One region of the Mesorhizobium sp. B1-1-7 genome, then DNA from elsewhere that is predicted to be linked to it. Evidence: predicted binding sites of a transcription regulator. Region 1 holds the regulator's gene; the other holds the start of a gene.
The links. Region 1 encodes LexA, which represses DNA repair genes until DNA is damaged. Its sites were predicted from a motif close to TGTTCNNNNTGTGTTCNG; they were not measured.

Region 1 (6,160 bases):
CAGCATGCGAAACGGGATCATGATGCCGAGCACGACGAAGGCCAGGATCAGGCTTTGCGCCAGGGTGACCGGCATGATCGAGATGAAGCTGGAGAGAACTTCCTGAATAAAGCCCATGGGGATCAGCTCGCCAACAACATGCGGTCGGTCTTGACGGAAAAATGGCCGATCAGATCGATAACCGTGACCCTAGCCTTTTCCTCGCCGGTGACTTCCAGCAGGACCCGGCCCGCGTCGAGCATGATCACCCGGCTGCCATAGTCGACGGCGTGCTGCATGTTGTGGGTGACCATCAGTGTGGTCAGCTTCAGCGCGCTGACGGCACGCACCGTGGCCTGCATGACGATCTCGGCCGTGCGCGGGTCGAGCGCCGCTGTGTGCTCGTCGAGCAAAAGCAAGTCTGGCGATCCGCCGACGGCCATAATCAGCGACAGGGACTGCCGCTGCCCGCCCGAGAGCAGGTCGACGCGCGTATCGAGACGATTTTCAAGGCCGAGGCCCAGTATGGACAGGCGCTCCTTGTAGGAGGCGAGCCGTGTGGCGTTCAGCCCTTGCCGCAGGGTGCGCTTTTGGCTGCGCAGATCGGCCAGCAGCATGTTCTCCGCCACCGTCATGCTGGCGGCGGTGCCGCGCATCGGATCCTGGAACACCCGCGCCAATCTTGCGGCACGCTTGTGCACCGGCATATTTGTCACATCGGCGCCGTTGATCAGGATCTTGCCGGAATCGAGGATGAGCGCTCCGGAAATGGCATTGAGCATGCTGCTCTTGCCGGCTCCGTTGGAGCCGATGACGATGCCGAACTCGCCAGTCGCCAATGACAGGCTGAGGCCGTCCAGCGCGATCTTCTCGTCGGCCTGGCCCCTGTAGAATACTTTGCGCGCGGATCGGATCTCGAGCATCGTTCCTCCCTGACCTGAGGGTGACGGCGCCCCTGCCGTCACCCCTCAGTCCCGATATCAGTCGACGATGCAGCCGCAATCGGCCATCGAAGCCGGTATCTCGATGCCGAACGCGGCCATCGCCTTGCGGGAAATCGTTGCCATGTGGTCCTTGTAGGCCGGGCGCGACGGCGCGATCGTCTTCGGATCCTTGCCCTTGAGGATCTCGGCGGCGATGTTGCCGGCGTTGACGCCGACCTGCGTGTAATTGACCGCGAAGCTCGCCGGTACGGTGCCGTTGCGGACCGCGCTGTCGTCGGCGTTGACGACAGGGATGCCGGCCTGGCGGGCGGCCGCGGAGACGGCGGCGATCGCCGGCTGGATCAGGTTCGAGGTCGGGCCGTAGATCACGTCGGCTTTGCCGGCGAGCGAGGCGATGCGCTGCTGGATGTCATTGACGTTGTCGATACCGACTTCCACGACTTCGAAGCCGGCAGCGGGCGCCGCCGCCTTGATCTTCTCGATCAGGGCAACGTCGTTGGCCTCGCCCGGATTGTAAGGCACGCCGAAACGCTTGGCGTTCGGCAGAAGCTTCTTGGTGAAGGCCATTACCGCGGCGACGTCCTGCAGATCGGTGGCGCCGGTCATGCCTTCGTCGCCTGCGTCCCACGACGGCACCAGCTTGGCCGCCACCGGGTCGGTGACCGCGGCAAAGACGATCGGAATGCCGGAGCCCGCGAGCGCCTTCTTGGCGATCTGCGAGACCGGCGTGGTGATGGTGTAGATCAGCTTGGGCTGCTCGGCCTGCAGCTTGGCGATCATCTGCGGCACCAGCGATGCATCGAAATTAGTATGGCTCTCCGTGTAGACGACGTCCTTGCCCTCGACGAAGCCATTGTCCGTCAGCGCCTTCTTGAAGCCGGCTATGGCGGCGTTCAATTGCGGATGCTCGCCGAAATTGGCGATGCCGATACGTATCTGATCGGCCGCGGCGCTGCCGGCGCTGACCATCAATGCGCCTGCCAGAGCCAATCCCGACAGCCAAGCGGATTTAGACTTCAACATCATTTCCTCCCAGATTTGATCAGCGCCGCCTCGGGGCACCTCCAGCGATCATGGTCAGTCCATCGGCGCATGTCAAACATTATATATAATTCTTGCCATCACCGACCATCATATATAATTTCTCCAATGGCAGAGAACGAATGGATCGCGATGCAGGACCAGAAGAACTCCACCAAGACGGAAGCCGCCTACCAGCTTCTGCGGCGCGATATCCTCACCACCCGTCTCATGCCGGGTGCCCCGCTCAAGCTCAGCGCCCTGCGCGGCATCTATGGAGTTGGCTGGACGCCGCTGCGCGAAGCATTGTCGCGGCTCGAAGCCGAACGCCTGGTCACCGCCATCAGCAATCGCGGCTTCGCGGTCGCCCCCGTATCCCGGGCCGAACTTGAGGATCTGGCGCGCGCGAGGATGGTCGTCGAGATACCGCTCTTCCAGGAATCGATGGAGAAAGGCGGCCGGGAGTGGGAAGACGCGGTTGTCACCGCGCACTACCGGCTCGCCCGCTGCAAGACCGCGGTGGACGACCCATCGGATGCCGCCGTCGACCAGTGGGACGAGAACCACGAGGCTTTTCATGCCGCGCTGCTGAGCGCTGCGACATCCAGCTGGCTGTTGCGGTTTCGCTCGACGATCTCGGACCAGCTGCGCCGGCACCATCGCTTTCTTGGGCTGGCGCCGACATTGCGGGCGGCGGCCGGCCTCAAGGACGGCTACGAAGAGGCCATGAACGCGCTGCGCGAGGCGATGGCGATCGAGCACCACACGGCGATCATGGAAGCCGCCCTGGACCGCGACGTCGAGCGGGCAAAAGCGCTGATGACGGCCCACATCGGTTATACGCTGCACGTCTATGTCCACAGCGAGGACGGCGACGCGAACAAGGACGTCGCGCGCGCCGGCAGCTTGAAAGCGGTTGCCGGATGATCTCGGCACCTCCGCATCGTCCGACGCTTGACGAGATTGCCGAAGCCCGCGATCGGCTGGCCGCCTGGCTGCCGCGCACCCCGCTGCTGCGCCTCGATCTTGGCCGTGCCGACCAGCGGATATTCCTCAAGCTCGAGACCCTGTCGCCGATCGGCGCCTTCAAGCTCAGGCCGGCGCTCAATGCCTTGCTTTCTCGTGACGCCGATGAGCTCAGGCTCGGTGTTGCGATCGTCAGTTCGGGCAACATGGCCTATGGGATGGCCTGGGCGGCTAGGGCTCTTGGCGTTCCGATGGCCGCCTACATGTATGCCGGCGCGCCGCAGACCAAGATCGACGGTGTCCGCCGTCTTGGCGGCGAGGTGCGCTTTGTCTCCCACGGGACCTGGTGGCGCTACATCACCGCGATCGAGCGGCCCGACATTGGCGAACTTCTCATCAATCCCGTTACCGATCAGGCGGTGCTGGCTGGCAATGGCACCATCGGCCTCGAGATTGTCGAGGATCTGCCGGATGTCGATTTCGTGCTGACGCCATATGGAGGCGGCGGCATGACGACCGGCGTTGCAAGTGCGCTCAAGGCCCTTCGTCCGCAGGCGAGGGTCTTTGCCGTCGAGGACGAGAACGCAGCGCCGGTGACCGCCGCACTGGCGGCCGGACGTATTGTCGAGATCGAGACACGGCCCTCCTTCATCAAGAGCATTGGCGGTCCCTCCCTGATCCCCGAACTGTGGCCGTTGGCGAACCAGCTCATCGACGGTGCCATCGCCGTCAGCCTGCAAGAGGTGACGGAGGCCATGCGGCTCCTGTTCTAGAAGGCCAAGGTCGTCGCCGAGGGCGCGGGCGCCGCCTCGCTGGCCGCGGCTCTCCGCAGCGAGCAGGCGACCGGCAACGTCGTCTGCGTCATCTCCGGCGGCAATATCGATGCGGAATCCTATGCGCAGGTGCTGGCCGGTGCGATCCCGCCAGCCTGATCCCGTACCTGCTTCCGAACCGGCGATTGTTGGCGTTTTGATTTCGTTTCGTTCACGGCAGGCAAGCCGATCGCAAGCGCGGAAATCGGCCTCGCCGGGCTCTGCCGTCGGCTGATGCCGAGCCATGTCGCAAGACAGGCCACAGGCTATTAACCAAACATTTCAATGCGGGCGACGGGCGGCAACGGGCGAAAAACCCCGATTTCCGGCCTGTCCGGGGCCGCAAATGATTTCGGCTCTCTTACCAAATTCACTAAACTTTAAACGGTTGCAGAACACAACTGGAACAGATAGTGTTTGTTCTGGGTTTGTTTTTCGATTCTGGATCAGAACCATTCTGGATCAAAACCCTTGTCCAGATGCCTTGGGGGCCGCCATGCTGACACGCAAGCAACATGAACTCTTGATGTTCATTCATGAACGGCTCAAGGAAAGCGGTATTCCGCCCTCCTTCGACGAGATGAAAGAGGCGCTCGACCTCGCCTCCAAATCAGGGATCCATCGCCTGATCACGGCGCTGGAGGAACGCGGCTTCATTCGCCGGCTGCCCAACCGGGCGCGTGCGCTGGAAGTGCTGCGGCTGCCGGATTCGATCGCGCCGGGCCTCAACGCGGCAAAGAAATTCTCGCCAAGCGTCATCCAGGGAAGTCTCGGCCAAGGCGGTCTCGGTCAGGGCAGCCTCGGCCGCCAGATCAAGCCGGCACCGTCGCGCTTTGCCGCTGCCGGCAATGACGACGATGCGGTTCCAGCGGTGTCCATCCCGGTCATGGGTCGCATCGCCGCCGGTGTGCCGATCGATGCCATCCAGCATCAGACGCATACCATCTCGGTGCCGCCGGACATGATCATGGGCGGCGAGCACTATGCGCTCGAGGTCAAGGGCGACTCGATGATCGAGGCCGGCATCTTCGATGGCGACACGGTCATTATCCGCAACGCCGATACGGCGAGCCCGGGCGAGATCGTCGTGGCGCTGGTCGACGAGGAGGAAGCGACCCTGAAGCGGTTTCGCCGCAAGGGTGCTTCGATTGCGCTTGAAGCCGCCAATCCGGCCTATGAGACGCGCATCTTCGGGCCGGACAGGGTCAAGGTGCAGGGCAAGCTCGTCGGGCTGATCAGGCGCTACTGAGCCGGCACGGCACTTGGCTTGTCAGGTTTGCGATAGGGCTCCAGGCCCCTCGCCTCGCGCGAAAATTTTCGCTGCGCGTGCCAGGGCCGATACGGGCTATCTACTGCGAAGCTGATGGTTGGCGGACCGGTGGCCGATTGGCGGTCGAAGAAGATGGCCGCACTGCCCTTGCGGGCGAGCTGCCGTTTGGTGACGACGAGAACCAGCGGATTGTGGCAAGAATCATAGGCCGTCGCGTCATTGACAATGATCAGGTCGGCGAAGCCACAGGCCTTCCAGGTATCCTTGCGGTCTTCGACATGCGCTATGATCGCACCGGACGGGTGCCTGGCGAGACAGACGCCGTCAGTGCAATAGAACGGCGCTCCCGGCGGGAGATTGACGGCATCGGCAATATCGAATTGTCCATCCGCCTTGTCGAACATCTCCGGCAGGATGATGGTTTCGGATCTCAGCGCGCGCTTCCAGTTGTCGACCGTGAATTCATTTGGCCGGGGCCGGCTGACCGCGAGTTCGCCGCCGCCGATCGGCAGCGCGACCAGCCGCGCATCTTCCGAGACCAGCACATCCGGCGGGCGCGTGTCGGACACCGCCAGCAAGCCGGCGAGCGCGAATGGAAGCGCTGCAAGCCGCAGCCACGTCGTCGCCATCGTCGCGATGACCAGGGCAATCGTCACCAGCAGCACGGATTGCTGTGAGATGAGCCCGACAGCATCGACCGGAGAGCGTTCCGATATCCACGCCGAAATGGCGATCATCGCGGTCAGGCCCTTGCCCATCAGGTAAAGGGATGGCGCATCCAGTCCGAACGGCATCAGCAGCGCGCTGGCAACGGCCAGGAACATCACCACCGACACGATCGGCATGACGGCCAGATTGGCGAACAGGCTGAGCGGCGACACCCGCTGGAAATGCCAGATGGCAAACAGCGCCGTGGCGCTGCCGGCGATGATGGAGGTCATGGCCAATCCGCCTGTCGCCAGCAGGAATTTTCGGGTCAGGAAACCGGGCAAGGAGCGCTTCGGCGGCGGCGGTCTGGTCTTTCCCGCACGGTGATCCGCCCAGCCCGCATAGGCGCCAACCAGGGCCGCGGTCGCAGCGAACGACATCTGGAAGCTCGGACCGACCACCTCATGCGGCGAAACCAGGATGACGGCGATCGCCGAGATCGCAAGATTGCGCATGGTCAG
Region 2 (6,160 bases), on a different contig from region 1:
GCGCGACCATCCGAGCCACGTCTTCCTGACCCGTGACGACCGGCTGGTCGAAACGCTTGCCGGCTCGATCAGGTCGGCGGTTGGCAAGGAGCCGACGCTGTCGACCTCGGGCGGCACGTCGGACGCGCGCTTCATCAAGGACTATTGTCCGGTGGTCGAGTTCGGCCTGGTCGGCAAGACCATGCACATGGTCGATGAGCGCGTCGCCATCGCCGATCTCGAAACACTGACGCGGATCTACCAGCGCTTCATCGAAGACTGGTTCGGGCAGGGCTGAGCGGCATGCTTTCGGCGGACGAAACCCAAGCTTCGCTGACTGGCGCCTGGCGGCTGATGCTCGGCAAGGTCGACGGCCTGCGCCTGCTCGACCTGTCGGCCGACGGGTTCTGGAATTCCTTCTTCGCCATCATCGTCGCGGCGCCGGCGCTGATCGTCGGCTGGGTCGGCATCGCCAATGAGATCGGCGATCCCGATGCCTTCGCGGGCCGCTTCAGCATGCTGCTGCGGCTGGCGACCGTCGATATCGGCTCCTGGGTGCTGCCGCTGGTCGCGCTCGCCCTGGTGGCGCCGCGCGCTGGTATCGGTGGCCGTTTCGTCCACTATGTCGTTGCCAGCAACTGGGCCTCGGCGATCACCGCCTGGCTGATGCTGCCGTCGGCGCTGATCAGGCTCTTCCTGTCGTCGGCAAGCCAGGTCTCGAGCCTCGTATCGCTGCTGTTGTTTGCCCTGTCGATGGTGCTGACCTGGCGCATGACGAACGCCACGATCGGCAAGGGAGCGGCGGTCGGCACCGCCGTCTTCGTCGGCATGTTCATCGCGTCGCTGCTGGTGCTGTTCGGGCTGCAGATGCTGCTCGGCATCGCCGTGCCGGACGATGTCGGGGCTCAGAGCCTTTCCGGGCTCTATCCCGGATAGAGCGTCCCGCCTCTATTCGGGATAATCGACGCCAATGAGAAAAAGCCCGTCGGGCGGCGCCACCTGGCCGCAGGCGGCGCGGTCGCGCGCTTCGAGCGCCGCCTTGAGATCGTTGGCGCTCCAGCTGCCGTCGCCGACGCGCTTGAGCGAACCGACCATGGATCGCACCTGGTTGTGCAGGAAGGAGCGTGCCGAAGCCCGCACCTCGATCATGTCGCCCTGTCTGCTCACGTCGAGCTGCTCCAGCGTCCGGACCGGGCTGTTGGCCTGGCACTGCGTCGAGCGGAAGGTGGTGAAGTCGTGCCGCCCGAACAGGATCTTCGCCGCTTCGTGCATGGCGCCGGCGTCGAGCCGCTTCGGCACCCACCACACCTTGCCCTTCTCCAGCGCCGAGGGCGCGCGTCGGTTGAGGATGCGGTAGAGATAGTGGCGGCCGGTGGCCGAGAATCGGGCGTCGAAATCGTCGGGGACGACGCCTGCCTTGAGGATGACAACGCGTGCGCCCGCCGCCTGCAGATGGGCGTTGACGGCATCGCGCACCTTGTCGCCAGGCCATGCCTTGACGAGATCGACATGTGCGACCTGAGCCGTGGCGTGCACGCCCGCATCGGTGCGGCCGGCGGCGCGCAGTCGCACCGCCTCGCCACAGAATTTTTCGATCGCCTCTTCGATCGCCTGCTGCACCGAAGGCTGGTCGGCCTGGTGCTGCCAGCCGGCGAAAAGGCTGCCGTCATATTCGATGTCGAGGCGAAAACGCGGCATGCCGGGCAGCTACACGCTTTCGCCTAGGCGGCGAGAGCGGTGAAGGCGGAAGCATAGATCAGCCTGCCGGTTTCCGGAGCGTCGCCCCAGGCCAGCGCCTGCAGCGCTTCGCCCTGGTATTCGCTCTCGAATTTTTCGGCCCGCGCATGGCTATAGCCGAAACGGCCGTAATAAGCCGGATCTCCCAGCACCACGGCCAGCGTCTCGCCGGCATCCTTGAGGCGGATATGCGCCTCGCGGATCAGCGCGCCGCCAATGCCGCTGCCATGGAAGGAGGGCTCCACCGCCAGCGGCGCGAGCGCCACGGCCGCGAAGCTCTTGCCGCCATTTTGGACGAACAGCCGGGAAAACAGGATGTGGCCGACCACTTGCCCATCTTCCTCCGCCACCAGTTCGACGACGGCATCGCCGCCGGTCACCAGCGCATCGACCAGCCCGGCTTCCGCCTGCTGGCCGAAAGCGTGTTCCTCGACGTCGCGAATGGCCTCGCGATCCCGCGGCGTCGCCGCGCGTATCGACATCATGCTCATGAGAACTTCGTTCCTTTTTCGATCTTGGCCCCGCGCAGGAATTCCGACGCGGCAACGGGCCTTCCGCCCGCGCGTTGAACTTCGACCAGCCTGACCGCGCCTGTTCCGCAGGCGACCGTCAGCCGGTCATCGAGAATGCCTCCCGACTCGCCCAAATCATCCGAAAGCGAGAGGCTTTCGGACAGCGTCGAGCGAAGCAGTTTCAGCCGCTCCGGGCGGCCGCCAATGTCAATCTCGGACCAGGCGCCGGGAAAGGGCGACAGGCCGCGAATGGTGTTGTGGACCTCGGCCGCTGGCCGCGTCCAGTCCACGTGCGTCTCGGATTTATCGATTTTTCTGGCGTAAGTCACCCCGTCCGCGGCCTGTGCGGTAAATCTCAGGGTGTTCTCTTCCAGACGTGCCAGCGCTTCCACCATCAGGGCAGCACCGACGCTCATCAACCAATCATGCAGATCGCCGGCCGTCACATCGGGTTCGATGCCGCATTTTTCAACCAGTCCCACCGGCCCGGTGTCCAGGCCCTCTTCCATGCGCATCACCATCATGCCGGTTTCCAGGTCGCCCGCCATAATGGCGCGCTGGATGGGAGCCGCGCCCCGCCAGCGCGGCAACAGTGACGCATGGCCGTTGATGCAGCCGAGCCGGGGCGCGTCGAGGACCGCCTTCGGCAGCAGCAACCCATAGGCGACGACCACCGCGATATCCGCCCCCAGGGCATGCAAAGCGGCCTGCTCGGCTTCGCCTTTCAGCGATACGGGCATGCGCACCTCGACGCCCAGCCGCTCAGCCTCGCGCTGCACCGGCGACGGCGTCAGTTCCAGCCCGCGCCGTCCGGCGGCGCGCGGCGGCTGGGTATAGACGGCTGCAATCTGGTGTCCCGCTTCGGCAATGGCGCGCAACGTCGGCACCGAAAACTCAGGCGTGCCCATGAAGATGACGCGAAGGGGCATTCCCCTATCCCACCAGTTTGCCCGGCGCCCTGTCCTTGGCGAGCTTCTTGAACTTCTTCACCACCATGTCGCGCTTCAGCTTCGAGATGTGGTCGATGAACAGCACGCCGTTGAGATGATCGATCTCGTGCTGCAGGCAGGTCGCCATCAGTCCCTCGGCCTCCATCTCCTGCAGCTTGCCGTCGCGATCGAGGTATTTCACACGCACCGAAGCGGGGCGTTCGACTTCGGCGTAGTAGTCGGGGATGGACAGGCAGCCTTCCTCGTAGACGGAGCGCTGGTCGGCGCTTTCCAGGATTTCGGGATTGATGAAGACATGCGGCGCCGGCGTCTCGTCTTCCTTGGCGAGATCGATCACCAGCATGCGCAGGGGTTCGCCGATCTGGATCGCGGCCAGCCCGATGCCTGGCGCGTCATACATGGTCGCAAGCATGTCGTCGGCTAATCCGCGCAACGGCGCGTCGACGCGTTCTACCGGCTTGGAAACCTGGCGCAGGATGGGGTCGGGAAGGATGATGAGCGGCTTGATCGGCATGGCGTTCCACCTAAGACGTCCAGCGAAAAGCGTCAACCGGGGCGTCTGAGCCTCGTTCACGTTTTGATCTGTGTCGTCGGGCCGAATCGGCTATGCTGTCCACATGAATGACCTGAGCACCATCCTTTCGGAGCCCGTCGCACGGCTTGGCGCCTCCACGATCACGCTTGGCCACGCGATGGCTTTCGGCGCATTGCTGTTTCTTGGCCTGTTCGTGGCGCTTGTCGTCGCGCTGTGGCGGTCAGCCAAGGCGCGCGCCATGGCGGCTGCCGAAGCCGCAGACCACGCCCGCGACGCCGAGGCGCGGATGGCCGGCATTCTGCAATCCCAGGCCGAGATGCAGGGCCGCATGGGCGCTATCGCCGAAGTGTTCGGCGCGCGCCAGGCAGAGCTGACGCAATCGATCGGCCAGCGTCTCGACGCCATGACCGGCCGCATCGGCCAGACCATGACCGAACAGACCAAATCCACCCATGAGAGCCTGGCGAAGCTGCAGGAGCGGCTGGCGATCATCGATGTCGCGCAAGGCAACATCCAGTCGCTCGCCGGCCAGGTCGTGCAGTTGCAGGCGATCCTATCCAACAAGCAGACGCGCGGCGCCTTCGGCCAGTCGCGCATGGAGGCGATCGTCGCCGACGGTCTGCCGCATGGCGCTTACGAGTTCCAGGCGACGCTGTCGAACGGCAGCCGGCCCGATTGCCTGGTGAAAATGCCGAATGGTGCGCCGTCGCTGGCGATCGATGCCAAGTTCCCGCTGGAGGCATGGAACGCCATCCGTGCCGCCGATGGCGCCGACCTGCAGAAGGTCGCGGCCCAGGCCTTCCGCCGCGACATCGAGATCCATGTCCGCGACATCTCGGAAAAATACCTGATCCAGGGCGAGACGCAGGACACCGCCTTCATGTTCGTCCCGTCGGAATCGGTGTTCGCCGAAATCCACGAGAATTTCGAGGCGATCGTCCACAAGGCGCATCGGGCGCGCGTCGTCATCGTTTCGCCGTCGCTGCTGATGCTGTCGATCCAGGTCATCCAGGCCATCCTCAAGGACGCCCGCATGCGCGAACAGGCGCATCTGATCCAGGGCGAGGTGATCCGGCTGATGGAGGATGTCGCGCGGGTCGACGAGCGGGTGCGCAAATTGCAGGTCCATTTCGGCCAGTCGGCCAAGGACATCGACGATATCCTGGTCTCGACATCGAAGGTCACCAAGCGCGGCCAGAAGATCGAGGCGCTGGAATTCGGCACGCAGCCGGACGGCGATGCCGGCCCGGACGGCGCCTCACGTGCACCGGCCGCGAAGGCCGACGCCGGCCCCCGCGTCGCCGATTCGAAGACCGGTCAGCTCAGGCTGAGGGTCGTCGAAGGCGACGATTGAGGCGCGGCACCTGACCCGGCGCTACTGCTCCTCCACGGTGGTCATGCCCTGAAATTCAGGCAGCCAGTGCAGCGCCGATCGGTGCCATTTCTGCAGTGTCGGAACCAGATCCTGACGTTGTCGCGCGGTCCCCACCCGAATTCCATAGACCTTCGGACCATCGCCGACCGACGTGGCGTAAAGGTGCGAGCCGCAGTCTGCGCAAAAGGCCTGGACACGCTTGGCGCCGCTCGCCACGGTCTTGATGTAGATTTTCGGGGTGCCGCGCGTGATCCGGTAGTTGTTTTCCGGCGCCGGAACCGTCACGCGAAAGGCGGTGCCGGTCAGCTGCTGGCAATCCGTGCAATGGCAGATCGACGTCTTTTCCGGGTCGACCTCCGCTTCATAGGTGATGGCGCCACAGTGGCATCCGCCGTCTATCTTCATCGTCGCTCCTCCTGCAATTCGGACCAATCTTAGCGGGGCAAGCCCGCGAGGCAACTTCGCTTTGCTAGTCCAGGGCCGGGTCGGACATGGCACCGATCAGCTTGCGCCGCTGCTCCCAGGTCCCAGTGGTCTGCGGCTTGACGAACAGCCGCGTGATCTCCGGCATTTCTGCCTTCAGGCGCGCCTCGATGCGCTCGACACAGGCCTCGACCTCCGGCGCCGCCAGATGATCCTCGAACTCGATGCTCAGGGCGGCGACGATCTCTGCCGGTCCCATATGGACGGTCAGAACGCCGTTCGCCCGCTGTACCGCCGGATCCTGCTGGACGATCGCCAGCACCCTTTTCTGCACCTCGGGTGAAGCCGGCTCGCCGATGAGCAGGCCCTTGCTTTCGCGAGCCAGGAAGACCGCCGTCGCGCCGAGGATGAGGGCGATGCCGATGGAAGCGGCACCGTCGAGTTCCGGCATATCGAGCAGTTCCGCCGCCAGGATGCCGGCAAAGGCGACGATCAGGCCGAGCAGGGCGGCGCTGTCCTCGAACAGCACGGTGTAGACGCTCGGATCCTTGCTCGATTGCACCGCTTGCAGCCAGCCTTCCCCCTTGCTCTTCTGCCGGCGAAATTCCTTCAGCGCCACCAGCCAGGAGCTGCCTTCGAACAGGAAGGA

Region 2: a site for LexA is predicted at 3,746-3,763, ahead of FJ978_RS26475 (DNA recombination protein RmuC). Genes of this name have one in related genera too.

What each region holds. Positions count from the first base shown of each region.
Region 1 is NZ_VFWQ01000001.1:209,404-215,563, reverse strand. It holds gene FJ978_RS01055 (ABC transporter permease) at 1-117, opposite strand, end outside; gene FJ978_RS01050 (ABC transporter ATP-binding protein) at 123-902, opposite strand; gene FJ978_RS01045 (ABC transporter substrate-binding protein) at 960-1,946, opposite strand; gene FJ978_RS01040 (GntR family transcriptional regulator) at 2,097-2,870, shown strand; gene FJ978_RS01035 (pyridoxal-phosphate dependent enzyme) at 2,867-3,682, shown strand; gene lexA (transcriptional repressor LexA) at 4,218-4,970, shown strand; gene FJ978_RS01025 (ComEC/Rec2 family competence protein) at 4,964-6,160, opposite strand, start outside.
Region 2 is NZ_VFWQ01000018.1:23,320-29,479, reverse strand. It holds gene dapE (succinyl-diaminopimelate desuccinylase) at 1-277, shown strand, start outside; gene FJ978_RS26500 (hypothetical protein) at 283-915, shown strand; gene truA (tRNA pseudouridine(38-40) synthase TruA) at 928-1,677, opposite strand; gene FJ978_RS26490 (N-acetyltransferase) at 1,701-2,207, opposite strand; gene fmt (methionyl-tRNA formyltransferase) at 2,204-3,157, opposite strand; gene def (peptide deformylase) at 3,162-3,692, opposite strand; gene FJ978_RS26475 (DNA recombination protein RmuC) at 3,796-5,067, shown strand; gene FJ978_RS26470 (GFA family protein) at 5,089-5,493, opposite strand; gene FJ978_RS26465 (cation diffusion facilitator family transporter) at 5,558-6,160, opposite strand, start outside.